2 regions of the Paenibacillus sp. J22TS3 genome follow, and region 1 is predicted to be linked to the other one. Evidence: a T-box and tRNA genes for the amino acid it is inferred to sense, from the RefSeq annotation. Region 1 holds a T-box; the other holds one or more tRNA genes.
What was found. A T-box is a leader RNA that pairs with one kind of tRNA and senses whether it is charged. The one in region 1 lies ahead of metG (methionine--tRNA ligase), so its partner is inferred to be a tRNA-Met.
Positions count from the first base shown of each region.

Region 2: it has a tRNA-Met gene. The T-box ahead of metG (methionine--tRNA ligase) is inferred to sense a tRNA for this amino acid. The anticodon was not compared.

Region 1 covers NZ_BOSF01000001.1:525,315-541,651, forward strand. Annotated here, with positions in the region: gene KJS63_RS02555 (metal ABC transporter substrate-binding protein) at 1-887, opposite strand, end outside; gene metG (methionine--tRNA ligase) at 1,059-3,086, opposite strand; T-box leader at 3,186-3,454, opposite strand; gene yidD (membrane protein insertion efficiency factor YidD) at 3,506-3,760, opposite strand; gene KJS63_RS02570 (Fur family transcriptional regulator) at 3,765-4,214, opposite strand; gene nagZ (beta-N-acetylhexosaminidase) at 4,576-6,201, opposite strand; gene KJS63_RS02580 (response regulator) at 6,220-7,821, opposite strand; gene KJS63_RS02585 (cache domain-containing sensor histidine kinase) at 7,818-9,680, opposite strand; gene KJS63_RS02590 (carbohydrate ABC transporter permease) at 9,703-10,533, opposite strand; gene KJS63_RS02595 (carbohydrate ABC transporter permease) at 10,533-11,417, opposite strand; gene KJS63_RS02600 (ABC transporter substrate-binding protein) at 11,530-12,909, opposite strand; gene pflA (pyruvate formate-lyase-activating protein) at 13,124-13,864, opposite strand; gene pflB (formate C-acetyltransferase) at 13,937-16,198, opposite strand.
Region 2 covers NZ_BOSF01000001.1:731,359-747,695, forward strand. Annotated here, with positions in the region: gene KJS63_RS03550 (spore coat protein) at 28-546, opposite strand; tRNA gene KJS63_RS03555 (tRNA-Ile) at 1,263-1,336, opposite strand; tRNA gene KJS63_RS03560 (tRNA-Met) at 1,359-1,432, opposite strand; gene KJS63_RS03565 (ABC transporter substrate-binding protein) at 1,855-3,351, opposite strand; gene KJS63_RS03570 (ABC transporter substrate-binding protein) at 3,564-5,060, opposite strand; gene KJS63_RS03575 (ABC transporter ATP-binding protein) at 5,057-5,947, opposite strand; gene KJS63_RS03580 (ABC transporter permease) at 5,951-8,839, opposite strand; gene KJS63_RS03585 (efflux RND transporter periplasmic adaptor subunit) at 8,839-9,996, opposite strand; gene KJS63_RS03590 (ABC transporter ATP-binding protein) at 9,962-10,678, opposite strand; gene pyrE (orotate phosphoribosyltransferase) at 11,393-12,034, opposite strand; gene pyrF (orotidine-5'-phosphate decarboxylase) at 12,028-12,762, opposite strand; gene carB (carbamoyl-phosphate synthase large subunit) at 12,812-16,033, opposite strand; gene KJS63_RS03610 (carbamoyl phosphate synthase small subunit) at 16,035-16,337, opposite strand, start outside.

The DNA of each region.
Region 1 (16,337 bases):
TGCTCTTCCTGTTTGGTGAGACCCTCTACCGGATTTAGCACAAGGGTCTGCACCCCTGTCTCACTGGCCAGCGTGCGGGCCATCTTATCCGAGACCAGCTCTTCGAAGAAGATATATTTAATATTTTCCTCTTTAACAATCTTGGAAAGCTTAATGATGTCCTGTGCCCGTGGTTCGGCATCAGGTGATAAGCCCATAATGGCATGCTGTGTCAATCCATAATCCCGGCACAGATAACCAAATGCTTGATGAGAGACTACAATTTCTTTTTTGCTCATTTTAGATAATTCTGTGGTGAACTTCGCGTCCAGCTTTGCCAGCTGATCCGAGAGCTGCTGATAACGCGCCTCATATCCGCTCTTATGGGCGGGGTCTACCTGAATGTAGCTGTCTTTAATGTTCTTTGCAATCTGCATCGCTGATTTTGGGCTGACCCATGTATGCGGGTCCGTCAGATGAGCTTCAGGGGAAGCATTTGCATCGCCGTGGTCATGTCCATCTTCGTTCTCTTCAGCCTCGATCAGCTTAATTCCCTTGCTTACCTCTACGGTTGTCACTTTGGAATCTTTGCTCAGTCCCTTTAGAAAATTAGGGACCCAGCCCTCAAGCCCAGCTCCATTGTAGAGAAACAGCTGTGCCTTGGAAGCCGTTATCATGTCATTACTGCGCGGAGTCCACTCATGCGGCTCCACACCGGCAGGCAGCAGATTAATGACGTTGGCGTTCTCGCCTCCTATGGCGGAAGCGAATTCGTAGATCGGGTAGAAACTGGTTACCACATTGACTTTGCCTTCCACAAGCTGACCGTTCCCGCCTCGGCCGCAGCCGGCCAGTATACCTATAATTAAGAGTCCAATAAGAGCCCCGCCAAATCTAATTTTCATCATCTTTCGCCTTCCCTATTCGTAATAATTACAAAGAGAATTATAGGGTCACTATAAAATGAATGTCAACCCCGAGTTCCATTGTTCCCTGCCAAAAGAAAAAAAGACCTTTTCTAATGGATAAGGTTCCACTAGAAAAGGTCTTTCTACATCTACATAAGCTGAGTTCAGCGATTATTTAACCACAGCACCATTCGGCATACTGTCCGGTACCGTAGCCAGGGTCAATTGATCTCCCTGTGAAGCTGCAAGAATCATGCCTTGGGACAGCTCACCCCGCAGCTTAACCGGCTTAAGATTAGTTACCACAATCACTTTGCGGCCAACCAGCTCTTCAGGCTTATAGAACTTGGCGATTCCTGATACCACCTGTCTCTGCTCAAACCCAAGATCCAGCTGCAGCTTCAGCAGCTTATCCGCTTTTGGAATCGCCTCCGCTTTAATGACCTGCCCTACCCGGAGCTCCACCTTGGCAAATTCATCAATGCCGATCTCGTCTTTGAGCTCGGGTGCCGGTGCATGGGTATCAGCACTCTCACCTGATGCTGACTTGGCAGGCTCCTCCGCAGCTGCAAAAGCTGCTGCAGTGCCAGCCATAGCCTGCACAATGTAAGCGACCTCCTCGGCACTGTCCAGACGCGGGAAGATCGGCTCCCCTTTGCCAAGCTTAGTTCCAGCAGGAATCAGGCCAAATGATTTGGCGCTGTCCCAAGTGGTCAGCTCCCCTTGCCCGATTCCAAGCTGTGCCCAGATTTTGGCTGGTGCCTGGGTAAGGAATGGCTGAAGCAGAATCGAAGCAATCCGCAGAGACTCAACCAAGTGCACCATAACCGAGGCCAGTTCATCTTTCTTGGACTCATCTTTAGCAAGCGTCCAGGGCTGCGTCTCATCAATATACTTGTTCGTACGGCTGACAAACTGGCTGATCGCGGTCAGGGCAACGGAGAATTCCAGGTTCTCCATTACCTCTTCTACCTTGCCAATAGCAGCCTCGGCAGCACGTGTCAGCTCCTGGTCGTACGGGGTCACATTTGGCACATACGCCGGCAGTACGCCGTCGAAATACTTGTTAACCATCGCCACAGTCCGGTTGAGCAGGTTGCCGAGGTCGTTGGCCAGGTCGGAGTTGATTCGTTCAACGAAGCTCTCTGGAGTAAACTGCCCGTCGGAGCCAAATGGAACTTCTCGAAGCAGATAGTAGCGTGTTGCATCGAGTCCATAGCGGTCGATCAGGGTGTTTGGGTCCACCACGTTACCTTTGGATTTGGACATTTTGCCATCTTTCATCAACAGCCATCCATGTCCAAACACTTTCTTAGGCAGTGGAATATCGAGAGCCATCAGCATAATTGGCCAGTAGATGGAGTGGAAACGCACAATCTCTTTACCTACGAGGTGCACATCCGCGGGCCAATAGCGCTGATACAGCTCGTCATTATCCGTTCCATATCCGAGGGCGGTAATATAGTTCGACAGGGCATCGATCCATACGTAAACCACATGCTTCGGATCCCCTTTTACCTTCACACCCCATTCGAAAGTCGTACGGGACACTGCCAAATCCTCAAGCCCCGGCTTAATGAAGTTATTGATCATCTCATTCTTGCGGGACTCCGGCTGAATGAAATCCGGGTGCTCCTCGTAATACTGAAGCAGACGGTCTGCGTAGTGGCTCATTCTGAAGAAATAGGATTCTTCCTTCACCAATTCGACAGGATGACCGCTGTCGGGACTCTTGGCGCTTTGGATGTTCCCCTTCTCATCCCTTACGATATCTACGAGTTGAGTCTCGGTATAAAACGTTTCGTCCGGGATACTGTACCAGCCCTCATATTCTCCTTTATAAATGTCACCCTTTTGTAACAATCGGTCGAAGATATCCTGCACTATTTTTTTATGATTTTCGTCTGTGGTGCGGATAAAGTCATCGTTGGAAATGTCAAGCTTCTTCCACAGCTGCTTGATGCCTGCCACAATATCATCAACAAATTGCTGCGGGGTCTTGCCGCTTTGCTGGGCCTTCTGCTCAATCTTCTGTCCATGTTCGTCCGTACCCGTCAGGAAGCGGACATCGTAGCCACGCAGACGCTTGTACCGGCTCATAGCATCCCCCGCCACGGTTGTGTAGGCATGCCCTATATGCAGCTTGTCACTTGGGTAATAGATCGGTGTTGTCAGGTAAAACGTTTTTCGATCAGACATGAAATAGCCTCCTTCAAATTATCCGCATGAAAACCATACTTCCAAATCACTTCTGTAAGCCCATCTTCTTCTGCGGCAAAACAAAAAAACTCCCGCCCGCAATGGGACGAGAGAGTTCTCACGTGGTACCACCCAAATTCCCCAGGATTCATCCATGCAATTCCCAGGCTCAATTTCCGTCTGAATGTAGACGCACCCTTAACGCTGGTTCTGCGCTGCTCCCTTACTCAGACCGTCCAGACCATGGCTGACAGCTCGAAAGCAGTTCCTCCCGGACCATCTTCCAAAGTCCCTCCAGACCGGCTCACAGCTTACCCCGGCTCTCTGTACTGGCGGATGCTTCGTACTTATCCGTTCACAGGAAATGGATATGCAAATCATTTATATAAAATATATGAAATGTCATGAGGACTGTCAAGTCATCCCTCTTCCCTTTCCCGGTTAACCGTTTTGCGGGGAGGTACAGGATCGAGGCCGCCCGGATGAAACGGGTGGCACTTGGCAATTCTTTTCGCCGCTAACCAGGAGCCTTTCAGCGCCCCATGAACCTCAACCGCCTCCAAAGCATAGGCGGAACATGTCGGATAGAACCGGCAGGTTGGCGGCTTCAAGGGAGAAATGAATTTGCGGTAGACATGAATGGGTCCCTGCACCATTTTGCGCCCTATTGACATGTGATCAACCCTCTTGTCCTACCGGCTTTGGCTGCTCCCGGTCCACACGGCAGTTCTTGCAGTAGCCGAACACCTCAAACTTGTGCTTAACCACCTGGAATTGTTCTGGCGCATCCGTAAGCGGCATTGGGCAGAAATGAATCGGATAGGTCTTCTCACACTGAAGGCATATCATATGGTGATGATGGTGATTCTCGCTGCATCCGCCTCTAAATTTAAGTCCATCTTCAAATACAACCTGTTCGATCGCCCCAAGCTCCTCCATGACCCTCAGGTTGCGGTAGACGGTATCAAAGCTGAGTCCGCTGTATTTTTTGCACATATAGTCATACACATCTTTGGGTGTCAAATATCCTTCCGTTTCCGAAAACAACTTCGCCAGCGTCCTCCGTTGATCCGTAATCCGAAGTCCTTGCGCTGACATGATACGGATGATCTGTTCTGTCGACAGCATATGCTTTTCCTCCTGCCCTGACAAATCTGTCTACTAATCATAATGCCGCAAATAAAAGATAGAGTCAAACTGGACGAGGCTGGACACAAACAGCCCTGCTCCCACTGTGTTTAACACAAGAGAAGCAGGGCCATTCTTACATAATAGGTATAAGTCCGGTTGTTCTTAACTATATAAAATGAACTTATGAAGGTTACCCTTTAGGGGTACTGCGATGCCAAGTGTTCTTTAAGGCCCCTGTTGTCTCCGAAATCCTTGAACTAGATATTCATTGGAGCATTTCGGAGACAAAGGCGGACGCTCCGCTTCTTCAGAATCACTCGGCCTCTCCGCTGAGAGAGGTTAATTTTTAAAGTTCGTTTTATATAGAAGCAACCTCTGCAGGGAACCTGCTGCTTAGGGTTACCGGCAGTTTTCCCTCAGCCTGAATCTGCCCAACCAATACCTTAGCAATGGCATCAACCGTTACAGGACGGTTCTCATAAGCGCATAAGTATGTGGTGACATCCGGTATTTCATTGATATCATACGGATTTCTAACAGAAACAACAATGAGCTTGCCGCCCGTACGCTGATTTAAATCCTCAATCAACAGCTTCTGTCCTTCCGGCAGACGTCCCTCTGAGGTATAAGTAACCACAACGATCTGGCTGTATTCCGCGCTCCGCTCAATTGCAGCCGAGATTTCAGAGCTTTTCGGATGCGAGCCAATCAGTATCTCATCTACTTGGAAGTATGGCGCTAAAGCCTCGCCAAGTGTATATCGGAAGTGAGCCGGCTCATCAACCTCAGTAAAGTGGCGGACCTCAGCCCAGATTACAAGTGTTCTGGCATCGGTTCGGAGGGGAAGGTTATTCCCGGCATCCGTCACCAAGGTGATGCTCTTCTCAGCAATCTGGCGAAGGATTCGCTCGGACTCCTCTGCGGGAGTCAGAGGAACCGTTATCTCTGGTGCTTTATCGCTGATTTGCCCAATTCTCTTCTCTTTCAATGACAGAATTCGCTCCAAGGAAGCATCAATCCGCTCCTCAGTCAAACGTCCGCTGTTCACGGCTGCACGTACCGCCTTGATTGCGGCAACCTGGTCCTTCATAGTATGACTAACCAGAATTAGATCAGCCCCGGCTTCCAATGCTTTCACTGCCCCTTCGGGAATGCCGACCGATTTGGAAATCGCATGCATTTCAAGACAATCGGTCACAATTAGTCCCTCATAACCAAGCTCCTCGCGGAGCAGCTTAGTCAGCACCCCATAAGACAAGGTTGCAGGGATCTCCTCACTTTCGAAGGCCGGGAAGATCACGTGGGCCGTCATGATCATATCCACGCCCACCTCAATCGCCTTGCGGAAAGGCAGCAGCTCTACCTGTTCCAGGCGCTCTTTATCATGGGGAACAACCGCCAGCCCGAGGTGGGTATCCACAGCTGTGTCCCCGTGCCCTGGGAAATGTTTGGCTGTTGCGCTTACGCCTTGGTTCTGATATCCCTTGATCGCGGCAGCGCCATGAGCAGCGACCAGTTTAGGGTCTTCCCCGAAGGAGCGAACCCCGATGACCGGATTCACCGGATTGTTATTCACATCAACAACCGGGGCAAAGTTAAGGTTAATCCCAAGTTTGAAGAGCTCCTCACCGCCCAGAGCGGCAGCCGCCTCGGTTAACTTGAGATCACCTGCAGCTCCAAGGGACATATTGCCCGGAATCCGGCTGACCCCGTCATGATCAATCCGGGAGACCATGCCGCCCTCCTGATCAATGGCAATGAACAGCGGAATTTCACTAAGCGGCTTGGAAAGAACCTGCAGATTATGCGAAAGATCCGCAAGCTGTGAAGCCGAGCCTACATTACGGCGGAAATATATGACACCGCCAAGATGGTACTGCTCGATCAGCGTCTTGATTTGCTCGTCAGGTGTTTGGCTGTGAAACCCGCAAATAAACAGCTGCCCGATTTTTTCATCTAGGGTAAGTTTGCTTAATTGAACCAATTGAATGCACCTTCTTAATTAGGATGCGGGAGATTCCTTCAGGCGGTATTCTGATGGAGTCATCCCAATATATTTCTGGAATACTTTGGTGAAATATCGGCGCTCCTGATATCCTACGCCTATGCCAATTTGGGCAATGCTCTTGTCACTGCTGCGCAGCAGACACTTGGCCATTTCCATCCGCTGCTTGGTCAGGTATTCGACAAATGTCTCGCCAAAGTGGTTCTTGAACAATAGACAGAAATAACTGCAGCTGATTCCCAAATACTCCGCAATATCTTCAATGCCAAAATCTTTCCCAAGCTTGTGCTGGATATAATCTTGGGCAGCCAGCATCAGCTGCTCGGAGGTTTTCTTGGACGATACAGACTCTCTGGATCGCTCGATCAAGGATACCAGCAAGGACAGTAGCTCTTTCAGGCTAAGGGATTGCTGCATCTGCTGCCACACGGCTTCTTCCTGATCAGCAGGAAGCATGTGAAGCTCTCTCATCTCACGAACTAAGTGAATCAGGAGATAATGGAGAAGTTTCTCCGCCCGCCCGATCGCATTCTCATTCAGATGACCCACATAATGTTTCAGCTCGCCTATCATCTGTTGGAGCACTTGACTGTCACCGTTGCGAAGCCCTGTACCGATCTGCTCAATCCATTTCCACTGTGATGGAATATCTCCTTGCGGAGCTGCTTCATCCTTGGCCATAGTTTTATCAGCGCTTACAAACCAGTCGTTGGAAGAGTTCAGGATCAGTGCCTGCTGCATTCGTTGATACACCGTGGACATTTCATTAAGCGCCACAGGTCCATGCTCGAGACACATGCGCAGCTGCATATAGTCTTTCTTGTCAATCAAAGACTGGAGAGCCAAGAACCCGGGATAAAGCTGGTCTTTCGTGATTTCACCGGAACCCGCCGAAGAGAACACAATGCACCACTCCCCCTCCCGGATTTGGAGAACCGTCTGTTCTTTGAGCATGGAAACAAATGTTTCCCGCAGCATCTCTTTAATATGAAGATTCCACGCCTTGCGCTCATGAATCGACCATGTAATCGATTGATGGGCATATCCTTCGATGTCCACGACAAGAACGGCAAAATCCTTACGTTCAAGCAGGCTTTCTTCATCCAAAATCAGCTTGCCCTTATCCGCTTCCTGACCGAGCAGGGTATGAAGCAGAAAGTTCTCATTAGCCCAGTGGACCACCTGATCTATCTGCTGCTCCTTAAGCAATTTTCTTCTCTTCTCGCGAATCTCTTCACCGATCCTGCGAACGGTTGACTCCAGCTCTGCATAATCAATAGGCTTGCAAATGTAGTCCTTCACGTTATATTGAATTGCTGCCCGTGCATATTCAAATTCCTGATAACCGGTTAATAGTAGAACTTCACAAAGATTGCCCTGGCTTCTAAGCTCTTTAATCAAGCTGATCCCATCCATAACGGGCATCCGGATATCACTCAAAATCAAATCGGGCTGGTGCTCACTCACCATTCGAAGGGCTTCTAATCCATTCTTGGCCATACCTACAATCTCATAATCCATGTCCTCCCAAGGAAGAACTTTGGTCAAATTCTTCAAGATAGGGGCTTCATCATCGACCAGTAAGGCTTTAAGCTTCAAATTTTATCACCCAATTCATTTTTAGGAATTACGCACTGTATGATTGTGCCATGCCCCGGCGCGGAGCAGATAAACAAACCGTATCGGTGCCCATACTTAAACCTTAGACGATCTACAACACTTCGTAGCCCTAAACCTCTTCTTTCATGGTTGGTGACATCCGTAGTCTCCTGTACCACTTCACTCTCATCAAAATATTTGAACTTCTGCAGCTGATCATTGGTCATTCCGATCCCGTTATCTTCAATACGAAGCAAAATCCGGTCTTCCTCGACCCGGCCTGAGATTCTGAGCTGTCCCTTGTATTCAATCCCCTCGAATCCGTGCTGTATGCTGTTCTCCACAATAGGCTGAATCGTGAGCTTGAGCACAAGACAATTCATCATTTCATCCGGAATGTCGATCGTATAATCGAACAGATCCTCAAACCTGAATTTCTGGATTTCCAAATAATTGGACACATGCTCCAGCTCCTGCCGAAGCATGATCTCTTCTTTTCCCTGGAAGCTGATTCTTAGTATGCTTGCCAGCCTCAGAACCATCTCGTTTACCTTTTTGCCTTGATTCTGAATCGCGAGAACATTAATAGATTCCAGAGTGTTGAACAGAAAATGTGGTTTGATCTGTGCCTGCAGCACCCTCAGCTCAGCATTAATCTTCTTCTCCTGCTCGTTCTTGACCTGGTCAAACAGCTGGGAGATTTTATCCATCTGATTATTAAAGCCCTTCTGAAGCAGCAGCAGCTCATCGTCACCCTTTTCGTCAACCCTTGCCCCGAGTTCCCCAGCTTCTGCCTTGCGCATGAACCGAACAATGACCCCAATTGTCCCTGTAATACGATTCATAAAAAACACATTAAACATAATAGCTGTAACAACGAAAATGCCCAAGATCCCCACGAACCACTTGGCAAATGTCATGACTTCATTGGACAAATAGCTCCATGAGGTCACTGACACGATACTCCATGGATGCTCTTTCAAATGATAGATAGAAATAACGCTTTCTTGACCGTTGAATTTACCTTTAAAGCTCTGATAATTTCTACCGTAAGAAAGCGGTTCGTTCACGTATTTATTAATGGATGTGCCGTCAAACGAGTGTTTATTGTCGTATAGGACAAGACCACTGTCATTCACCAGATAGAAACTGGTATCACGCTGATTGCCACCAACCTGCAAATTTTTAAAGATATCATCAATTTCCCAGTTTTTGATCTGCACAGCAAGAATCCCTATTTTGTGCATGTTGGAAAGCTTCTTAATAACTCTAATTTGCGTGAAAACAGGCTCCGAGCCTGTAATCTCCGGATATTCGTGCGGGGCAATCCACAGCGCCTTGCCATTGAGCTTCATAACTTCCTTGTATACCGGATGATTCTTCAATTGAAGATAAGTAAGAGGGGTAAAGCCTTCCTTGTCGAATACCGGGAACGGCTTTTCCGTCTCATATTCTTTGTCGGCATCCAAATTGTTCATGACACTCATCTTATACAAGAAAGCATAATCGATTGCGGGATGATTATATAACAACGTCCTAAAGCTTGTTTGGTTAGCGTTAAATTCAATTTGTCCTTTAACCGTTAAAGCTAAGTTCTGATTCTTCGTTTTTTCTGGGTCCTTCACACTTAGAGCATTTTGAAAAAGCTCTCGGTCGCTTCCGCTCCGGGTCACATTATCGATTTCAGTGAACACGCTGTTAATACTGAATCCAATAGATTTCAATGCATATTCAGCCTGTTCACTGTATTTGCTCTGAATCGACTTAAAGGTAACCAGAAAAGTAATAATTCCCAAAACAAAAATAGGTATTATAATTAGCAAAATAAACGCGGTAAGAAGTTTAATTCTCAGATTCATAGGGATAACTCCAATCTGGCAATTATCCCTTAACGCTACCCGCTGTAACTCCCTCTATAATCTTCTCCTGCAGGAATGCATAGATGACAACAACCGGAACCACACTGTAGACAATACCGGCTGACATCTGCGCATAGTTCATCTGATATTGGTTGCGGAACTGAACCATACCGACCGGCAGGGTGCGAAGCGTGTCTTTCGACAAGAAATAGTTAGCAAGCAAGAATTCGTTCCAGTTGCTCAGGAAGTTAACGATAAATACGGTGATAATTGCGGGAACTGTTAAAGGTAACACTATTCTAGCAAAGATGCCTGAGGCGCTCAATCCATCCATAACCGCTGCTTCTTCGATCTCACTTGGAAGCGACCTCATGAACGCAGCCAAGATGATTACGGTAAATGGAATCGCATTACCAATGTAAGGAATTATCAATGCAAGGTGCGTATTCAAAATTCCCAATTTGCGGACTAGAGTATAAATTGGCAGCATCATAGCGTTATTTGGAATCAGCATTCCAATCAGAACCAAACCGAACAAAGCCGCAGCCAGCTTACCAAACCGCATCCGTGTAACCGCATAAGAGAACATGGCTGCAATAAGAATCGTTACAATTGCTGCCAAGAGGGAGATGTACAGACTGTTAAGGAAATACGTACTAATCTTGGCATTTACCCATGCCTCATAGTAGTTGTTAAATACAAACTCCTTTGGCAGACCGAAAGGATGCAGAGCAATCGCGTTGTTATCCTTCTTGACTGAGGAGAATAGAACAAACAAGAACGGAAACAAAATGATCAACAGGTAGCCTAACAGAAATATATGAGGTATACCCTTCTTCAAGTTACGCACCATTAGTACTCAATCCTTTCATTACGCCGCGCAATCAGCAGTTGGTAGATTAAGGTAACGATAAGCGTAAAGACAAAGATAAGTACAGCAATCGTGTTACCATAACCGTATTTAAAGCTCGTAATCGCATATCTAATCATGTACGTAGCCATAACCTCTGTAGAACCCGCCGGTCCTCCGTTTGTCATAACCAGAACAATATCGGCAGCCTTCATGGCACCCGCAATGGAGAGCATGATAACAACTGAAATGATCGGGGTAATTAGAGGAAGCGTGATACGGGTTGCTCGCTGGAATGCAGTGGCTCCATCAATCGCTGCCGCCTCTTCAAGTTCCTTGGGAATCGAGAGAATCGCGGCCAGTACCATAATGATGTAGTAACCGGTCCACTGCCAGGCGTTCGTGATAAGAATAGACAGCATGGCATAATTTTCATCGGAAAGCCAATAGATCTTGCCTACCCCAAAGAAGCTAAGAATTTTGTTGAGTAGACCGATATCAGGCTCGTAAATAAATCCCCATAGAATACCAATTACTGCAGTAGACATAATCGATGGAAGAAAGATTGAGGTCTTGTATAGCCCTTTCAGCTTCTTAACGTTGGCTATCAAGAGTGAGAAAATTACAATGATAGGCACTTGGAGCAAGCAGGAAAACAAAATGAAGTACACGTTGTTTTTTACAGAAACCCAAAAACGTTCTTGGCCTAAGGCCTTTGTAAAATTATCAAAGCCAATAAATTTCATATGCGTGGAAACACCGTTCCAGCTTGTAAAACTCAAATAAATTGATGAAAAAATCGGGTAAATAAAAAACATACCAAACAATATTAATGCGGGTAATACGAACAATATGAATACAGTAGGGTTCTTCAACGCTTTGTTCATACCAAACCTCCGGTTCTTGGGACGTGAGCTGCTCTATTTCTATTGTCCAGCTTTCGTGTAGAAGGGAATGCACCCTTACCGTGGTGAAGGATACATTCCCTTTGTTACCTAATTACTCTTTGTTGGCCAGCACTTCATCAGTTACCTTTTGAAGATCTTGAGCCATCTTCTCAGGAGTCGTTTGGCCGCCAATCAGTTTTTGAATTTGTACTGCGCTGAACTCTGTGTTGATGTCAGCTGCAACTTGGGAATCCCATGCAGGGAAGGAACCTTTAGTGGAGCTCAGTACTTTAGTGATGTCTTTCATCAGATCATCTGTAACAGTTGCGTTGAGCTTGTCTTCTGAAACTGCCATCGAAGGAAGAACCCCGTCTTCAGCAAGTCCGCGAAGCTGCATGTCTTCATTGAACAGTTCTTTGATAAATTTCTTAACCGCATCCAACTTACGAGGATCGTCAGCTACAGAAGCGGAGAAGCCATAACCATTATTGGAATCGCGCATAAGAGCTGTTTGTTCTCCAACACCGCCATCAACAGGAGGCATATTAAAGAATCCTACTTTTCCGATCATAGCTTCACCGGATTGGCCCTTCTTGAATACGGAGGATTTCCAAGTACCATCGAACCAGAGTGGTGCTTCACCGGAAGTGAATTGGCCAGTGATATCGCCATATGCGAAGCCAAGCTCACCTTTCTTAAAGTAACCTTTCTTCTCCCAGTCCACATGTTTAGCGAACGCTTTCACCATGTTCGGATCTGTCCATTTTGCTTCGCCGGCAGCAATCTTCTTCACAATATCCGGTCCAGCGTAGCGAGCCCACAGTTGGTTTGTCAGCATCAGAGGTACCCAGCCCTCTTTGGAAGCTGCTGCAATAGGTGTTTTGCCATCAGCTTTGATCTTGGCAAGCAAGTCTTCAAGCTCTGGGAAAGTCGTAGGAACTTTCAGACCTTTTTTCTCAAAGTACTCTTTGTTATAAAAGAAACCTTCGGCGGAAGCACCGATCGGAAGACCGTATACTTTACCATCAACAGTGTAAGGATCCAACACGTTCGGGAATTTGTCAGCGATTCCAAGTTCTGCGAGGATTGGAGTCAGGTCAAGCATTCTTCCCTCTTTAGCATACATTTGGGCATCCGGGCTGCCGAATACGTCAAAGATATCAGGTGGGTTGCCCGCAGCCATTTCTCCGCGAAGTTTTTCCTTACGGTTAACTTCAGAATCTACACCGTCGAGCTTAATGGTAAGACCTGGTGTTTCTTCTTGTACCTTCTTAACAACATCCTGAAGGATTGCCAGGCGGTTCTTCTTATCGGCCCCTACTTGGGTGTGACGTAGTGTCACTTCAAATGGTGAAGTATCCGCTTTCTCTTCTTGCTTCGGTGTATCACCTGTCTTTGGTGGCTCTTCGGCTTTGGTGCCGCCGCCGCACGCTGTCAGCATAGTAGTTGTCACGAGAAACAATGACAGTAACAATACTAGACTCTTTTTCATTTATTTGACCCTCCCATAGAATGGTTTGCCTTACACTTTCATTATAGGAACCGCTTTCAATATTGGTAAGGAGGACATATTTCTTTTGAAGGGATAAAATCCTCTAATCATTAACCTTCCTCTCAAAAATCTGTTGAAACAACGGCAAATAGCGCAAGAAATCCGGTTTTCACCTTCATTTCTCACGCTATTTCTGGATAAACTTGCAATTATTTTATGATTCCAGGACTTTCTGCTTACTTCCAATTCCGATTAAATCATAGGCCCTTTGGACCTCTTCATCTGTTGGAGACGGGACATTCTCTAACGGATACTTCCATTTCAGAGCTTCCCATTTATAGATTCCCATCTGATGGTATGGAAGAATCTCAAACTTCTCTACCCCGTTCAATTTGCCTACGAATCTACCTAAACGGAGCAGGTCCTCTTCCTCGTCATTGATTCCTGGCACAAGCACGTGCCGGATCCACATCGCTCTATTATGCTCTGACAACCACTCCGCCATCTTCAGCATACGCTCATTCGGCTTGCCGGTCAGCTCAATGTGTTTCTCGTTATCAATATGCTTCAAGTCCAGGAGCACCAGATCTGTAACATCGAGCAGATCTTTAATCTTGTCACCCTCGTTATAACCATTCGTATCCAGCGTGGTATGAAGTCCCCACCGTTTCTTCACTTCCCGGAACAGTTCTGTTACAAAGTGCGCCTGTAGTGTCGCTTCACCACCAGAGACCGTAATTCCTCCACCCGAAGAACGATAGTAATTAACATAAGGCTCAATCTCTGCCAACACCTCTTCGAGGCTCATATCCTTTCCGCCAGTCAAGTCCCATGTATCCGGGTTGTGGCAGTACTTGCATTTAAGTAGGCAGCCCTGCATAAAGAGGACGAACCGAATTCCCGGGCCATCTACGGTGCCGAATGTTTCCAATGAATGAATATGACCTGTAATCATGCTATTGTCACCCTTTCTGCAGGTCTGCAGCAATTTATTATAAGATTGTATCCCTATACGACCAGTTGATCCTTACATAGAACCGTGGAAAGTACGGTTAATTACGTCGAGCTGCTGTTCGCGAGTCAGCTTAATGAAGTTTACGGCATAACCCGATACACGAATAGTCAGCTGAGGATAGTTCTCTGGATGCTCCATAGCGTCCATGAGCTGTTCACGGTCAAATACGTTGACGTTCAGGTGATGGGCCCCACTGCCGAAATATCCGTCCATCATAGACACCAGATTGGACTTGCGTACTTCCGGCTCTTTCCCCAACGCTTTCGGAACAATGGAGAATGTATTGGAGATACCATCAAGACTGTGCTCATATGGCAGCTTTGCTACAGAGCTCAGGGAAGCGAGGGCTCCCTTCTTGTCACGGCCATGCATAGGGTTAGCGCCTGGAGCAAATGGCTCGCCGGCTTTACGTCCGTCTGGTGTAGTACCGGTCTTCTTACCGTATACCACGTTGGATGTGATGGTCAGCACGGATTGTGTAGGCATGGCGTTCCGGTAAGCTTTATGCTTGCGGATCATACTCATGAACTGCTCAACCAGCCCAACAGCGATTTGGTCGACCCGGTCGTCATTGTTACCGTAGCAAGGGTATTCACCTTCAATTTTGAAGTCTACCGCAATTCCTTTCTCGTTGCGGATAGGGGTCACCTTCGCATATTTTATTGCGCTAAGTGAGTCCGCCGCTACTGATAAGCCGGCAATACCACAAGCCATTGTGCGGAGAATATCGCGGTCATGAAGCGCCATCTCGATGCGTTCATAACTGTATTTATCATGCATGTAGTGGATGACATTCAGCGTATTCATATAAAGCTTAGCCAGCCACTCCATCATAGGTTTGAAGCGTTTCATAACCTCGTTGTAATCAAGTACCTCAGATGTGATTGCCGGATATTCAGGACCTACCTGAACGCCGGATTTCTCATCTTTACCTCCGTTAATGGCGTACAGCAGGGCTTTGGCCAAGTTAGCACGAGCTCCGAAGAACTGCATCTGTTTACCGATCTCCATAGCGGATACGCAGCATGCGATACCGTAATCATCGCCATAGATCGGGCGCATCAAATCATCACTTTCATATTGAATGGAACTTGTTTCGATGGAGACTTTAGCACAGTATTTCTTGAAGCCTTCAGGAAGCTGTTCCGACCACAATACAGTTAAGTTTGGCTCTGGTGCTGGACCCAGATTGTACAGGGTATGCAGGAACCGGAAGCTGTTCTTGGTCACGCGGGTCTGACCGTTCACCGCCATGCCCCCGAGGGATTCGGTTACCCAGGTTGGGTCTCCACTGAACAGTTCATTGTAGTCAGGAGTACGCAGGAATTTCACGATCCGAAGCTTCATGACAAAATGGTCAACCAGTTCCTGTGCTTGTTCTTCTGTCAATGTGCCTTCAGCAAGGTCACGTTCGATGTAAATATCCAGGAAGGAAGATACGCGGCCCAGAGACATCGCGGCACCGTTCTGTTCTTTAATGGCTGCAAGATAGCCGAAATATACCCACTGGAAGGCTTCTTTGGCTGTATTGGCGGGCTGTGAAATATCAAAGCCGTGCATCTCAGCAAGAACCTTAAGCTCGCCCAGAGCCCGGATTTGCTCGGATAATTCCTCACGCAGACGAATTACATCCTCATCAATCACATCAAGTTCAAGCTGCACCAGTTCATTCTTCTTCTGAGCGATCAGGAAATCAACACCATAGAGTGCAACCCGGCGGTAGTCCCCGATAATCCGGCCACGGCCGTAAGCATCTGGAAGACCGGTAATGATCCCTGCTTTACGGGCAGCTCTCATCTCGGAAGTATAAGCATCGAATACGCCTTGATTGTGTGTTTTGCGGATCGTTGTGAAGATGTTTACAACTTCTTCAGGCATTTTGAAGCCATAAGCCTCACAAGCATCAATCATCATCCGGATGCCGCCAAATGGTTGAATGGAGCGTTTGAATGGCGCGTCTGTTTGAACCCCGACGATTTGTTCTTTGTCCTTATCCAAATATCCAGGTTTATGTGAAATAATTGTCGAAGGGGTGTTCACATCCACATCCAGCACTCCGCCATTTTCCCGTTCCTGTTTGGTCAAGTTGGATACAATCTCCCACAGTGCTTTCGTATTGGCTGTCGCACCTTGAAGGAAGTCCTCACGGCCATGGTAAGGGGTAAGATTATGGTCGAGGAAGTCACGAACATTAACCTCTTTCTGCCATTTCCCTTTCTTAAAGCTTCTCCAACCCGATTGTGCGGCTTGTACTTCTCTCTCAATTACCGACATGATAATTCCCTCCATCTCTGAATTGTGTGAACAGACAAGATCCCCCAAGGCAATGCCAACTTAATGTTGTGATAGTTTTCACAATCAAATTTACTCCTACCCTAACATCAATGCCGATACTCCCTATAACTTCTGTTTA
Region 2 (16,337 bases), 210 kb from region 1:
AATCCTGTTATAGCTGCATTAATCCTGTTATAGCTGCATCGCTTTCTTGGCGTTTTTCACATCGTCAGCAAGAAGCTGATCCAGATTATAAGCTGGATACAGGTTCCGTTCGAGCATGAAATAGAACACTTTTCCGTGCAGATTGATTGCGTTATTCAGCTGCTTCTGGAAGGTTTCCCTCAGCTGCGGAGTTGCCGTCTCCGTAATGGCAATTGCGTAATTGCGGACGGCTGTCTTGGCGAACAGCAGCAAGTGAGCCGCATGAAAAGCTGTCAGGTCTCCGGAAGGTATACTTCTTGTTCCAACCACAGGTGCCTGTGAGAAGTAAGGCAGCAGTTCCTTCAGATTCTTCTCCAGGCTTCTTATCGTCTCTTCGTAGAGCGCACGGAGCTGCGGGTCAGTCACACCTGGTAATGTCATCTTGAATCCCATCAGGTGATTGGACTGGAAAGCTACTAGCTCGTGCATCTCCAAAGTCTCGTGCCAAGCTAAATGTTGTTTATTACGGTACAATATGATCCCTCCAAATTCTTGATGGGATAGCATATGCCCAGACCGATTAGAGGGGGACTGTCAACGGGATAATTAAGCGTGCTTTTTTATAAAATGAAGTAAGGGAACAACTCCTAGAACAAATTAAAGGACCGTCTTTGGAGACGGCCCCCTTGAATCAGTCTATTGATAAAGAAATTCACTTCAGTATAGGGTGGGTATCGGAGGGCATGACACGGATCTTATGAATCTAGGATCTAACCCATAATAAAACCAGAACTGGCCACTCCAACGATAACCTGAAACTTCACCATACTCAACCCTTGTTGGATAATACCAGAAGCTATCCCCATTCCAAAGCCATATATAAGTGAAATTGTGTATACAATCGATAATGTAAGATGGCCCAAATGGCATGGGCGGGGCATAAGAAGGTGGTGGAGGCAGCGCATCCGCAGGTGATCCAGGCAACGGCAGAAAAGACATTTTAACTTCACTCCTCTACAAGTTCTGTTCTAACAAAACGATGATAAGTAACTCCAAAAGCACTGACGTAAGATTTGAGCGTAACTAGCATGAAAATGGACTTGGTCCGAACAGGCAACACCCCCCGCATAACTAAATCGTACTTCTTATATAATTATGCTCGGGCCTTAGCCTAGGTTCCTCAATCAATACTCCGATTGACGCAGGACACGCTGCAAAATCAAGCAGTACAATGAACTTCTGAACAGCAAAAAACCCTTGCTCAGCAAGGGTTCTTCACATTATGGGCCCTGAGGGACTTGAACCCCCGACCAATCGGTTATGAGCCGACCGCTCTAACCAACTGAGCTAAGGGCCCTTGTTACCTTAATTAACAAGTATTGCGGGGGCAGGATTTGAACCTGCGGCCTTCGGGTTATGAGCCCGACGAGCTACCGGGCTGCTCCACCCCGCGTCAGTAAATAGCGACATCTAATAATATAACCCATAACCAGGCCCTTAGTCAAGAGTCTTGTTTCAGATGATGAATCTCACCCCATATTTGCCCCGACGGGATCGGAAAATTTCAATTTCGCTCAGGTCATCCAAGCCATAGATCCAGCCGTCATGTTCCAGCCTTCTAGCCAGACAGCCCGCCTGGAATTTCGTCCGATATAATTTATTGAAATAGACCCAACGCATACAATTCGCTCACTTTCTGTAGATTTTATTCTTAATTAGCCCTATTATGCCCATTTCTGGTCCAAATAAAGCTTTTTTTCTCCCCTTATAATTCCCTCCTTTTGTTATTTCAACCTTTTATACAAAAACAAAACGACCTCCCAGATTTACGCCTGGAAGGTCGCTACACGATGAAGCTACGACATGCTCAGTGTATTATTTGGCTGTCCCGCTGCCCCCAGCCTTGGAAGGAACCGGAGTTCCATCTGGAGTAAAGGTGGCCGTAGGGTCCTTTTCCAAATATTTGAGCATCTCATTTCCCTTAGACTCCCACTCAGCCAAGCCTTCCTTGACCGTTTTCTTTCCATCCACCACTTCCTGGAAGGCTGCTGTTGCGGCTATATATATCGCCCTGTTCAGCTGTGGCTTCTTGGAGGAAAGCTCCTCTTCATTCGCATTTGCTGGAGGAGCTGGGCTCAGCTTCAAAAAAGCCTCCACGTTATAGTTTTCTCCGTCGACCGGCTTGATAAAGGATTTGCGTGTCACCATTTCATAGCTGACAGACTTTGCTTTTACCTTAGCCCACTCCGGACTGTTCACGGACTTTATAAATTCCCACGCCGTGTCTGGACTCGGAGCATTGCTGTTAATCGCCATAGCATCACCAATATAAATACTGCTTCCTACGCCCGGTTTCTCAGGGTGTACCGGAGGAGTTACGACTCCCCATTCAATCGGGGTCATTTTCTTATTCGTTTTGGCTGCCTTATTATATCCTATCAATTCCCGGACTTTACTTATGTCGCCGAGTTCCATTGCAATCTTTCCAGTCATAATCCCGGTTTTGCTCATATCAACTATAGTTCCATCCTCTATTTCACCAGAGCCACCGTCGATAATTTTATCTTTATGCAGCTTGGACAATGTATTCCATACCTTTTCCCATCCAGGCGTATTAACGGTCATCTTCTCGGCTTTTTCATCATACATTTTGAGTCCTAGAGGTGCGGCATAAGTCCTCATATTAATTATTGGTGTTGCTCCGATGGGTGAAAGGCTTATTCCAGTGATGTGATCTTTCCCCTCACCGCTGGTAACACGTCGCGCTAATTCAAAGACTTCATCATAGGTCATGCCATCTCTGGGCAGCTCCACGCCCGCTTTCTGGAATATTCCTTTGTTGTAGTATAGAGCTGCCGGCTGGAATGTTGGAGACAAGGCATACAGCGTATCCTTTCCACTAATTTGTTTGAGTCCTTCCAGTACACCCGGAACAATATCCGAAGTATCGAACTTGTCCTGCTGAATCAAAGGATCCAGCTCTTTAAGCATATTGCTGTCAGCCAGTTTCTTCAGCGAGGTTGTGTCCGCCACAACGACATCCGGCGGATTGGTGCCTTTCATAAGTTTCTTCATATTGCCTATAACATCCGTTGTCTGAAATGAGCTATCTCCCACATCCGTGAACTGATTCACTGCCATCGAGGATACAACCTCTACCGTAACATTAGGATGGGTATATTCAAATGCATCCACATACTTTTGTCTGAACCAATCCTCCGATCCCCCATACAGCATCGCAATCCGTAACACCTTGTTCTCCTTCGTTTCAGCCGCTTTATTTTCAGAACAAGCAGCTAAGAGTGATGTTAACAATAGAAGAGTAAGACATACCACAATTGCTTTTTTTCTTTTACCTTTCCTAAAATTCACTTCATTTCCTCCTTAAGCTAAATACAATATTTCCCTGATCTTCACTTGATGTACGGATCACTATCCACGATAGTTACAGTTAATAACAAAATAATTAATCATTTGTTTAATTGGGCTTTTTATACAAAAAGAGACCGCCCCTTAAGCCATTGTCATGACTTGGGACAGCCTCTCTCATTAGAATGTTATAGAATTAAATATTGACTTGTTAATTAACCCTTGGTTCCATCTGCTGGCGGGATATACGGAGTTCCATCAGGCTGGAACTGTGTTTTTGGATTCTTCTTGATCTCCAGGAGCATTTGGTTCCCCTTTGTCTCCCATGCTTGAAGCGCCTCTTTCGGTGTCTTCTTGTTGTCAATAACGTCTTGGATGATCGTCTGACCCACATAACGGACGCTGTATAGTCCTGGCTTATCGGTATACAACTTCTCATCGTTGGAGCTCAATGGCGGTACTGGCTTCAACTTATAGAAGGCAGCCACATTGTAGTTCATGCCGTTCAAAGGCTTAATAAATGATTTACGGGACACCATATCGTAAGTAGTACTTCTTGCCTTAATCTTCGCCCACTCTGGACCGTTCAGGAATTTAATGAAATCCCACGCCGTTTCAGGGTTAGGAGCCGTTGCATTAATCGCCATGGTGTTGCTGAGATAGACATCCCCGCCAATACCCGGCTTCTCTGGGTGAGTTGGTACAGTTACTACATCCCAATCAAAAGATTTAAGCTTCTTGTTCGTTTTGGCAGCATCACCAAGGCTTTTCAGTTCGTTAACGAGATTAACGTCACCGATAACCATAGCTGTTTTGCCGGACATGAAGGTATCCGATTCAACCGGGTTGTAGGCCTGGTTTTGCTGATTGTTCTGCTGGCTCTCGAACAGAATTTTATCTTTTCTCAGCTGGGCAATCGTACTCAAGAGCTTCTCCCATTGCGGGGTATTCATGGTCATCTTTTCAGCTTTAGCATCAAAATATTTGAGCTGAAGCGCATCGCTGTATCTGCTTAGATCGTCGTAAGCCGTCGATCCGTTGTAACGGTTGAAGGAGAATCCGTAAACCCGGTCTTTGCCTTGGCCTTTAGCCACACGGCGGGCCAGGTTAAAGACCTCATCATAGGTCATGTCATCCTTAGGCATCTCAACGCCGGCTTTTTTGAAGATATCTTTGTTATAAAAGAGAGCTGAGGAAGAGAAAGTTGGCGAAAACGCGTAAATGTTATTATTGCCAATTTGCTTAATGCCATCGATAACCGATGGAACCATATCGCTTGTGTCAAATTTATCTTCCTGAATCATTGGATCGAGCTGCTTAAGCATGTTCTCGTCAATTAACCTCTTAAGCGTACTCGTGTCGGCAACTACGACGTCGACCGGATTGCTGCCTGTCATTAATCCCTTCAAGCTCTTGATCACATCAGGTTGTTCAGTGTTCTGATTCTCGGAGTAACGCATTTGGTCATAATTCACCGCAGGCACAATTTCAATTGTCACATTCGGGTGTGTGTACTCGTACACATCTGTGAATTGCTGTCTGAAATATTGGTCGTTACCTCCGCCGCCATAAGTCATGCCGATCCGAAGCACCTTTGGCTTGTCGTTATCGGTATTGCTCCCACTTGAACATCCCGCTATCATTCCCGTCAGCATCACCGCCGCAAGACTTGTCGCTAAGATTTTGTACGTTTTCTTAAATCCGTTTTTCAAGATTCTTCCTCCTTAATTGGTTTGGGTGGTGTGATTACAATCTTTCCTCCATCGAACTCCATGCTGGCCCTTCCCCCAATTCCGAGAGCCTCCAGATATTCTTTGGGAACTTGCAGTCTGCCTACCCGGTCCACAACAACGAACGCTTCATGCACTTCCTGAAGCCCGCCTTGACGATTAAATCCGTCCTCTGTCGAATCGAGCCCCGGATTCCTCTTCACGAACTCTGTGCTCGTGAGTCCATCCCGAATCGCAACGACCCGGTCCACCTTGCTTGCCAAAGTCAAATCATGGGTAACAATGACTATGGTAAGACCAATCTCCCGATTGATCCGGCGGAATATATCCATAATCTGATCTGAAGTCCGGGTGTCCACCGAACCGGTAGGTTCATCTGCAAGCAGCAGTTTGGGACGATTAGACAACCCAATCGCAATCGCCACACGCTGCTGCTCACCACCGGACAGCTGCTGAAGGCGGTTATGCATCCGGTCCTTGAGACCAACCCACTCCAGCAGCTGCTTGGCATATGCCCGGTCCACCTTGCCATTTAACATCATCGGCATTTCCACATTCTCGAGCGCCGTAAGATAAGGCAGTAGATTACGCGCATTGTTCTGCCAGATGAACCCTACTGTATTTCTTTTGTACTCAACCAGTTCCCGGTCGTTCACCTTCAGAAGGTTCCATTCTCCCACGGTGACCGTACCGGCAGAAGGGTGATCCAACCCTCCGAGTATATTCAGGAGCGTTGACTTGCCGCTTCCGCTGTTGCCGATAATCGCCATCATCTCGCCATCTTCGACGGTCAGGTTCAGCCCCTGCAGCGCAACGACTTCGATATCCTTGGTTTTAAAAATTTTGACCAATCCCTCGCAGTGAATCACGCTTTATCTCTCCTCTCCAAGCTTCACAGCCTGATGTACCTTAAGTCTGCGAATCTGCCACAGCAGCAGCCCAGCCCCCATAAGGAGCATAACTGCGACAACCAGGTACAGCTGCTGCGTATCCTTGGAATCAAAGACGATCCTAAATGGCGGCACCTGGGATGTGACGTTCTCTGCCGTCTGAAGAAAAGGAAGATACAAACGCCCAACGAGCTTGCCGATTCCAATTCCAAGCGCAATGGAAAGCCCGGCGGTAAGAATCTGCTCCGCAAGCAGCATAATCGTAAGCTGTCTGCGGGATAACCCCATGGCTCTTAGAATCCCGAACTGGACAACCCGCCCTGACAGATTAAAGAACCAGAACAAAATATATCCAATCAAGGAAACCATGACGGAAACGAGGAAGCCCATACTTAGAATCCCAAAGACACCGCCCCGGGTCGGCAGCTTGCTCTGCGTCACCAGCTCTGTTCTTACATCCTTGATCTTGGCAACCTCAATATCCTTCTCAGCCAGTTTGCTGTAGATCGGCGCGACCTTTGCTCCCGGCTTCATCTTCAACCATACTTCATAAGGCATCATCGGCAGCTGGTCATAGATATAATCCAGATTCGCAACAACAAATGGCGTTTGGTCTGGATACAGATTTGGCCAGTAAGGAATAATTCCGTATACCGCAAAATCGATCGTCTGGTCATTAATCGACACGGTGAATGTATCTCCAGGCTTGAGCTTGTATTTCTCGGCCAGACTCGATGGAATCAAGGCTGCCGCTTCATATTGTCCAAGCAGGTTTAAGTATCTGAATGGATGTGCCGGGAACAGATCGTTACGGAACCATGCCACCTTGGAGAAATCCACATTGTCGATGCCCATAATTTGCCCTTGACCGGCAGATTGGCCGGAGACCACGATATTTCCTTTGGTCTGAAGCACTCTTGCTGCATGCTCCACCCCAGGGAGGGTTCTGAAGATTTCAAAAGGCGGCTCCGAATAGATGATTTTGGCGTTCTTGTTCTGCTGCTGTCCAGAACCTCCGCCGCCTCCAGGTCCCGAAGGGCCGCCCCCTCCTGGGGCTCCGCCTCCCTGCTGTCCTCCCCCGGATGGTCCCTTACCAGGAGTAATCTCAGGTGTGCCGGACCACTGGGTCTCCACAACCACATCTGTTCCATATTTGTACAGGGTACGTTCCGTAGAATTCAGATCGATCGTCCTCGCGGCCGATGCATTATATACCCCGAGTCCCAAGGTCAGTACCAGCAGGATCATCAGCGGGTAGTAAGACAATGAAGAGCGGGACAACTGGGTAAGGCTCAGATAATACGGAACTGGCAGCCACTTCTTGCCAATCCAACCTATAAATCGAAGCAGCCATGGGAAAATGCGAAGGAAGAAAAGTCCAATCGCAAATATGGCAATGGCCGGAACGAAGAACAGAAACGGCTGAACCTGAAGCTGATCCGTAGTTAATCCGGTTGAGAACGTGAGCATTTGACGCTCATTGAACAAGTAATATCCATACCCTGCTACTCCAAGCAGCACAACGTCCACGAACCACCGCTGCCAGAATGGACGCCGGTCGGAACGGGCCTGCTTACGCTTGGCATTGACGATCGATGATCTTGCATAGGTGATCGCCGGAATCAAAGTGGACAGGATAGCAATGATCACCGCACCCGCCCCTAGAAGCAGGGCATCCGAATTGAATCCGACGGGAATGGATTTGCGGTCGACAAATTCCAGGAAGCCATTGGCTGAGCCGATCGATTTGGACATAAACCATCCAAGCAACGGCCCGGCGATCATCGAAACAACACCGAGAATGATGCTCTCCAGCAGATAGATCATAATGATCTGCTTGGTCGAAGCCCCCCTGCTTCGCAGCACTGCAATATCACTCTGCTGTTTATCCAGAGCCTGCCTGGCGTTCATAACGATATAATAGAACACCATCGCGATCATTGGCGCTGCCAGGGTGAACAGCATCGTTTGAAGCTGCAGACTTTGGGTGCGGAAGCTGTTCAGCAGCTCTCCGAAAGAGATTGTAACTTTCGTATTCTTAAGCTTCTGATACAGTTCCACGTTGAGGCGGTCCAGAACACTCGACAATGTCGTGATTTGACTGGTTTTAATTTCGCTTAGATCAAAAGCGTAATACCATGTCGCATTATTAAGTGGGATATTCTGTTCCTTCAGAAGGCTGTCGTTAAAGACAGACTCACTGGTATACAGACTGTTGGCCATGCCCTCAAAGCCCTGAACCCAATAAGGATCTGTTTCTTTTTTCGGTTTAAAGGAGCCCACGATTTGGACCCGCAGCGTGATATCGAGCCCGCTGTACACCGGATAATCCAGAATATCCCCAACGTGAAGATCGTTCTGGTACATTCCTTCTTCAAGCATCATAACTTCGACAACGCCATCCGACCGTTTGTCTCCGTACATGTTGCCCTTGGTAATTTCAATTTGATCTTTAAGTCCGCTCATCGAAGCTAAGGTCATCGAGCGGGTCCGGCTGGCATCCACCTTGCTCGGATCTTCCGGAACGACCTCGGTTCCGCGGATAGAGCGGGTATTGACATAGGCCTTATGCGGGAAGCCAATTTGTGCGGGAACATTCTGACTTATGTATTGGTCAACCGCCTTAAGCCCGGCTTGGTCTGTCTTCTCTCCGCCCGAAGCCTGATAGGTCATGAGCAGGGAGCCCGCAGGAAGACCGGTGCTTTGCTCCTGAAGCGTCTTGGCTACAACCCGTTTAAGGGCACCGTCTGAATACATCGGGATACTGACTGTGAACGACACGGCAACAATAAGTCCGATCAGTGTGCTCAATGTCAGCCACCTTGTATTCCACATTTTACGGAATAAGAATCGAACCAGCGGCATTCCCATTAGCGGCCCACTACTTTCTGTCCAGGTGTGAGGCCCTTCTTAATCTCAACATCCGTAGATCTCTGCTCTCCGACCTCAACATCCACCTCGCGTTTGCTTCCATCCTCCTCGACGACCTGAACATAATTCCGGGAACCGGTGGTCCGCAACGCCGAGATCGGAATGACTGTTACATTCTCACGCTTGGAAGTTGTAATCGTGACACTAAGCTGGGTTCCACGTTCAACTCCCTTAGGAAACTTGTCGAGCTGGATGATCATATAACCCTCAAGAGACTGCTTCTTCGGCGGGGTTGTCCCCCCATTACCGTTATTGCCCCCGTTGCCGTTATTACCGCCTCCGCCACCGTTATTGTTATTGCTGCCCGATGCCTTCTCAAGCGCGTCAGCCTTAGGAAGCACCTTGATCTTGCCGCTAACCTCACCCACCTTGTTAATATCCACCTTGGCAGGCATACCCACAGTCAGCTTCTCTAGATCTTCCTTCTGGATGTTGGCCGCAACCACCAAATTCGACGTATCCGCAATCACGGCAATTGTGTCATAAGACTTAATCATAGCACCCTTGTCCACATTGATTGAGGTAACTGTTCCGGTAAAAGGAGCTGTGAGTACAGCCCGTGAAACCTGCTCTTTCAAATCTGCTAATTCCTGACGGGCCTTCTCGAATTGAAGCTTCTTCGTTTCAAACTCAATCGGGTCCTTCTCATCCTTGGTACGCAGGGCTTCCTTCATCGTGACTTCCTGAGAACGGATATCAAGCTCCTTATCCCGGATACTCTTCTGAAGATCTTCCGTGTCCAGTGTGGCAATCACGGCCCCTTTTTTCACTTTATCGCCAAGCTTGATGTTCAGCTCTTTCAGATGAAGCTGCAGCGTATCTCCCAAGGTGAAGTACACAGGCTCCTCCCGTTGGCTTAGAAACTGCCCGCTGCTCTGAACGGTCGTCTCAAATGTTCCTGAGGTTACCTCATACTCCGGTTTCTTGGAAATTTTCGGCGCTTGGATATTCGGCAGCACCTCTTCCTCCTGCTCCTTCGGCAAAAGGCCGCATCCTGAAGCAGTTATAACCGAAAGACACAGGACGGCTGCTCCAGCACTGCGTGCCCACTTCCTCCTTCCCTTAGACAAATCTGCCATCCACCATTTCGTAAACATGGTCTGCTACCTCCAAGATTGTAGGGTCGTGTGTCGTCATACAAATCGTCACATTCTCTGTCTCGATAATATTTTTGAATACAGCCATGACCTGGGCCCCCATCTGCGAGTCCAGATTCGCTGTTGGTTCGTCCGCAAGCAGCAGATGAGGCCGGTGCGCAATAGCCTTGGCGATAGCTACCCGCTGCTGCTCTCCCCCGGACAACTCAAACGGCCGGTGATGCATCCGCTTGCCGAGTCCGACCAAATTCAAGCAGTGGGTAATTCTCTCTTTCCATTCCCGGGAGGGAACCGAAGCCATGCGCAGGGACAATTCCACATTCTCATATGCGGATAGAAGCGGGAGAAGGGCATATGCCTGAAAAATAAACCCGATCTGATCCCTTCTAAGCACAGTCCGCTTCTTGTCACTAAGCGTGTGAAGCTTCTGACCCCGGAAGTAGATTTCACCTTGAGAAGGCTGGTCAAGACCTCCCAGCATATTAAGCAAGGTCGTCTTGCCTGACCCGGATCTTCCTTTCAACATAACCAGCTGGCCCGGCATCACTTCCATGTTGATTCCTTTCAGTACATGAAGAGACTGGCCTCCAACTGGGAACGAACGATGAACTTCCCGAACTTCAAGAATAGGTTCACTCGGCGAAATAAGACCGATCTTCTCCTGACTGCCCGGTTCATCCATCTCCTCTACTTGGGCAGCGGGATCTGCAAAACCATCCTCTGAAGAATTTGATGTTTGAACCTCAACCAGTTCTCCCTCTAAAGGGCTTGCCGCCTGGGATTCCGTTATGGCTTCTTCCAAAGTACCCGCTGATGCAGGGACATCATCTGAAAGACCTTCTGGTGGAGCTTCTTCGAAGGAGTCTGCTGATGAGGCATTCATGGTGGCCTCTACAGAAGGTTCTGTTAGCGGGACGCTCTCAGAGCCTGCTTCGGCAATGCCTTCATCCATTATTTCGTGCTCCTTGGAAGCTTCGCTGTCCAATCTCGCTTCTGCCCCAGGCCCATCATGCTCTGCCTGAAGGGATTGGTGGGAATCCGGAATTTCCAAATCTCTCATACTCTCATTCACATCTCTATTATTTGCGGCCGGATCGGGATTCGGATTGAAAGAGGGCTCACTTTCAACTTCCGGTTTCTGGCCTGCAGGTTGCTTGCGCAGCCAACGCATCATGAATTACGCTCTCCTCCACCCTAATGTATGTAAATCCTTCCAAGTCCAACTGAATTATAAACGATCTGCCTTGTAAAAAAGTTACAATATGTTTATCCTTAACGTCCTATTTTTTTGCACCCGGTCAGAAAATAGAAAAAGACAACCGGAATCGGCTGCCTGTTATAGATTACTATAATTCAATTTAATAGATTATAAAAAAACTGTAACCTTCGAGGTCATTTATTGGCCAAATGCGGCCGGGTTCTCTCTCCAGGACTGAAGCAGCTGTAAATCCTGCTCCTGGATCGTACCCTTAGCAGCCGCCACCCGAATGAGCGCTGAATAGTTGGATAAGGACTCCACGTGAATGCCGGCTTCATCAAAACCTTGAACCGCCTTGTCCAGCTGGTAGCTGAAGATCGCAAGCACCGCCAGCGGCTCTGCTCCAGCTTCCTTAACAGCCTGGGCGGCTTTGATGGAGCTTCCGCCGGTGGAGATCAAATCTTCAATAACGATGACCTTCTGTCCCTCAGCAATCAGACCTTCAATCTGGTTCTCTTTCCCATGGCCCTTGGCCTTGTCGCGGACGTAGGCCATAGGCAGACCCAGTTTTTGCGAGACGAAGGCGGCATGCGGAATGCCTGCGGTTGCCGTACCGGCGATCACATCCGTATCCGGGTACTGCTCCCTGATCAGGGTTGCGAACGACTCCGCAATCAAATCCCGTACTTCGGGATAAGACATAGTCAGCCGGTTATCACAATAAATTGGGGATTTAATACCGGATGTCCAGGTAAAAGGCTGATGTGGACGCAAGGCAACGGCCCCTATATCAAGCAGGCTTTCTGCAATCTTGGATTCTATCTCTTGTTTATTCAGCACGAAGTTGTCATCTCCTCTAAAATTTGCTCGGCTGCGCGTCTTGGATCCGGACTTGCGGTGATCGGACGTCCTACCACAATGAAGTCCGTGCCACAGCGGATGGCCTCGGCTGGCGTCATGATGCGGGACTGGTCGCCTACAGCACTTCCAGTCGGGCGGATTCCAGGTGTGACGGTCCGGAAATCCGGACCACACGCCATCTTAATCGCCTCCACTTCTAACGGGGAGGCTACCACGCCATCAAGTCCGGCTTGAAGCGTTCGCTTGGCATAACGAACTACGGCCTCCTCAATGGTCCCTGGAATGCCGATCTCCTCATTAAGCGTGCTCTGATCCGTACTGGTCAGCTGGGTAACCGCAATAATTAGCGGGGAGGTTAAGGAAGCATCCTTGGCCAGAGCCTCGTCTGCTCCCTCCCTTGCAGCCGCCATCATAGAGACGCCCCCGGCTGCGTGAACATTGAACATATCCACGCCCAGGCGGGTAATACTATTGGCGCCGCCTTTTACCGTATTGGGGATATCATGCATTTTCAAGTCCAAAAACACCTTGTAGCCCTTAGCTTTAAGCTCCCGGACGAAATCAGGGCCAGCTGTATAATACAGCTGCATCCCTACTTTCATATAACAGGGTATCCCCTGTAGCCGGTTAATCAGGAGCCTGGCATCCTCCGCAGAGGGATAATCCAGAGCCACCATTAATTTTTCAGCAGTATGTTGAACCTTCACTTGTTACTCCTCCTTAAGATCAGTCATTGTTCCTGATGCGGTCGGGGAGTTATTTGGCCGATGCCACGGAAGGCATCGCCTGCGAAGTGAAGTTGATTGATTCAAGCATCGTCAGAAGAGCCCGGACCGTATCAAGCGAAGTCATACATACAATTCCGTTCTCCACCGCTTCACGGCGGATTCTGAAGCCATCACGCTCCGGCTCCTTGCCTTTGGTCAGTGTGTTCACAACAAAGTGGGCTTGACCTCCGCGGATCAAATCAAGAATATTAGGTGTTCCTTCACTCAGCTTGTTGACCGTAGTCACATGAATGCCGGCTTCCTCCAAAGCTTGGGCCGTACCGCCTGTTGCGATGATGTTGTAACCCAGATTGTTGAAACCGCGGAACAGTTCAATTGCCTCTTCCTTATCTTTGTCTGACACGGTGGCAATCATGGAACCGGTTGTCGGAATTTTCATCCCTGCTCCGATCAGTCCTTTATAAAGCGCTTTGGCGTAATGCTGATCCCGTCCCATAACTTCTCCGGTGGACTTCATTTCCGGTCCGAGGGTCGGTTCAACCCGGCGCAGCTTGGCGAAGGAGAATACCGGCACTTTCACCGATACATAGTCGCTCTCCGGCCATAAGCCGTCCACATAACCAAGATCCTTCAACTTCGTTCCAAGAATGCACTGGGTGGCCACATTCGCCATCGGAATATTGGTAACCTTACTTAGGAACGGAACAGTCCGGGAAGAGCGAGGGTTCACTTCGATCACATATACTTCGTCCTTGTAAATAACGAACTGGATGTTCACAAGCCCGACAGTCTTCAGCTCTTTGGCGATTTTGATCGTGACATCCACAATCTTATTTTTCAAAGTATCGGACAGATACTGCGGAGGATACACGGCGATGGAGTCTCCGGAGTGAACCCCGGCACGCTCAACATGTTCCATAATGCCTGGAATCAATACCGTCTCCCCGTCGCAAATCGCATCCACTTCCACTTCCTTACCGAGCATGTAACGGTCAATCAGAACCGGATGCTGCGGATTGATCTGTACCGCCTGTTCCATGTATCTAAGCAGCTCGTCATCCGAATATACAATCTCCATGGCACGGCCTCCAAGTACATAGGAAGGACGAACCAGTACCGGATATCCAAGGGACTGGGCTGTTCCAACCGCTTCTTCTACGGAGGTCACCGTGCTGCCTTTCGGCTGGGCGATTTCCAATCTGGACAGGAGCGCTTCGAATTTCTTGCGGTCTTCCGCCTCATCGATGCTCTCGAGGCTGGTTCCCAGAATGTTAACCCCTGCTGCCTTAAGTGGGGCCGCCAGGTTAATTGCGGTCTGCCCTCCGAACTGTACGATGACCCCGACCGGCTTCTCTTCTTCGATCACGTTCATAACATCCTCGAAGAACAAAGGTTCAAAGTACAACCGGTCCGATGTGTTAAAGTCCGTTGAAACTGTCTCCGGGTTGTTATTGATGATAACCGCTTCATAACCCGCTTTTTGAATCGCCCATACCGCATGTACTGTTGAGTAGTCGAACTCAATCCCTTGGCCGATCCGGATCGGACCGGAACCAAGCACGATGATCTTCTCCTTGGAAGAAGGGGTCACTTCGTTCTCCTGCTCATATGTGGAGTAGTAATATGGTGTAGTTGCTTCGAACTCTGCGGCGCAGGTATCCACCATTTTATAAACCGGGCGAAGACCTTGGGCAAGACGCAGGCTTCTTACATCTGCTTCGGTTGTATGTTCACTGAATGACGCCTGATTGCGAAGCTCAGCAATGGCCCGGTCAGTGAAGCCCATCCGTTTGGCTTCGTACAGCGTCCCTTGGGTAAGCTCAGATTCCGAGGCAATCTTCTTCTCGAACTCCACAATCCGCTCAATCTTGTCAAGGAACCACCAGTCGATGTTGGTCAGGTCCTGAATCTGCTGCAGTTCATACCCGCGGCGAAATGCCTCTGCAACCAGGAAGAGTCGCTCATCGTCAGGTTGAACCAGCCGTCTGTCAAGGTCCTCTTGGGTGAGCTGGTCCGCCCCTTTCAAGAACAGGCGGTGAGTCCCAATCTCCAGGGAGCGGACAGCCTTATGAATCGATTCTTCAAAAGTACGCCCGATCGCCATAACCTCACCGGTGGCTTTCATTTGGGTTCCCAATTTGCGGTTTGCACTAACAAATTTATCGAACGGCCAACGCGGGATTTTGCTCACGATATAATCCAGTGTCGGCTCAAAGCAGGCATAGGTCTGCCCGGTTACCGGGTTGACGATTTCATCCAAAGTGTATCCAAGTGCAATCTTGGCAGCCATCTTGGCAATCGGATAACCGGTTGCTTTGGAGGCCAGCGCAGAGGAGCGGCTTACGCGTGGATTTACCTCGATGACATAGTACTGATAGCTCTGAGGGTCAAGAGCGAATTGTACGTTACATCCACCTTCAATATTCAAGGCGCGGATAATCTTCAGTGATGCGGACCGAAGCATCTGGTACTCGCGGTCCGACAGCGTCTGGCTCGGAGCCACTACGATACTGTCTCCCGTATGAACGCCAACCGGATCAAAGTTCTCCATGTTGCAGACTACGATACAGTTATCGTTGGCGTCACGCATAACTTCGTATTCGACTTCCTTCATGCCGGCAATGCTCTTCTCGATAAGGCATTGTCCGATCGGGCTGTAACGGATACCTGCCGCCACGGTCTCCCTCAGTTCCTCTTCATCCGCACAGATGCCGCCGCCTGTTCCTCCCAGGGTATACGCAGGGCGCACGATAACCGGATATCCGATCTCCTCGGCAAAACGCACCGATTCTTCCACCGTCGTAATAATCGTACTGGCCGGTACCGGCTGCTCCAGTTCGCGCATCAGCTCACGGAACAAATCACGGTCCTCCGCTTTCTCGATCGAGGTGAGCTGTGTTCCAAGCAGCTTCACATTCTCGCGTTCAAGCACACCTGCCTTGGCAAGCTCCACAGCCATGTTCAGACCTGTCTGTCCGCCCAAGGTTGGCAGCAGTCCATCCGGACGCTCCTGGCGGATAATTTGGGTAACGAAGTCCAAGGTGATCGGCTCGATGTACACCTTATCCGCCATATTCGTATCCGTCATAATGGTTGCAGGGTTACTGTTGATCAGGACAACCTCTACCCCCTCTTCCTTTAGAGCCTGGCAGGCCTGCGTACCAGCATAGTCGAATTCCGCGGCCTGGCCGATGACAATCGGGCCGGAGCCGATAACCAGGATTTTCTTCAGTTCATTATTTTTAGGCATCTTAACGAGCTCCTTTCGCTGCTGCCATGATCAGGGCCTGGCGTGGTTTTTGTGGATTCTCTTGTTTGTGGTTGCGGATCATTTCCAGGAACCGGTCAAACAGATAGCTGTTGTCGTAAGGGCCTGGCGCGGCTTCCGGGTGGTACTGCACCGAGAAGGCAGGGTATTTCGTATGCTTAAGACCTTCGATGGTCTTATCGTTATTGTTGATATGAGTGACTTCCAGCTCTGTTCCAGCAATGGAAGACTCGGTTACGGTGTAACCATGGTTCTGCGAAGTGATATAGCAGCGTCCGGATTCCAG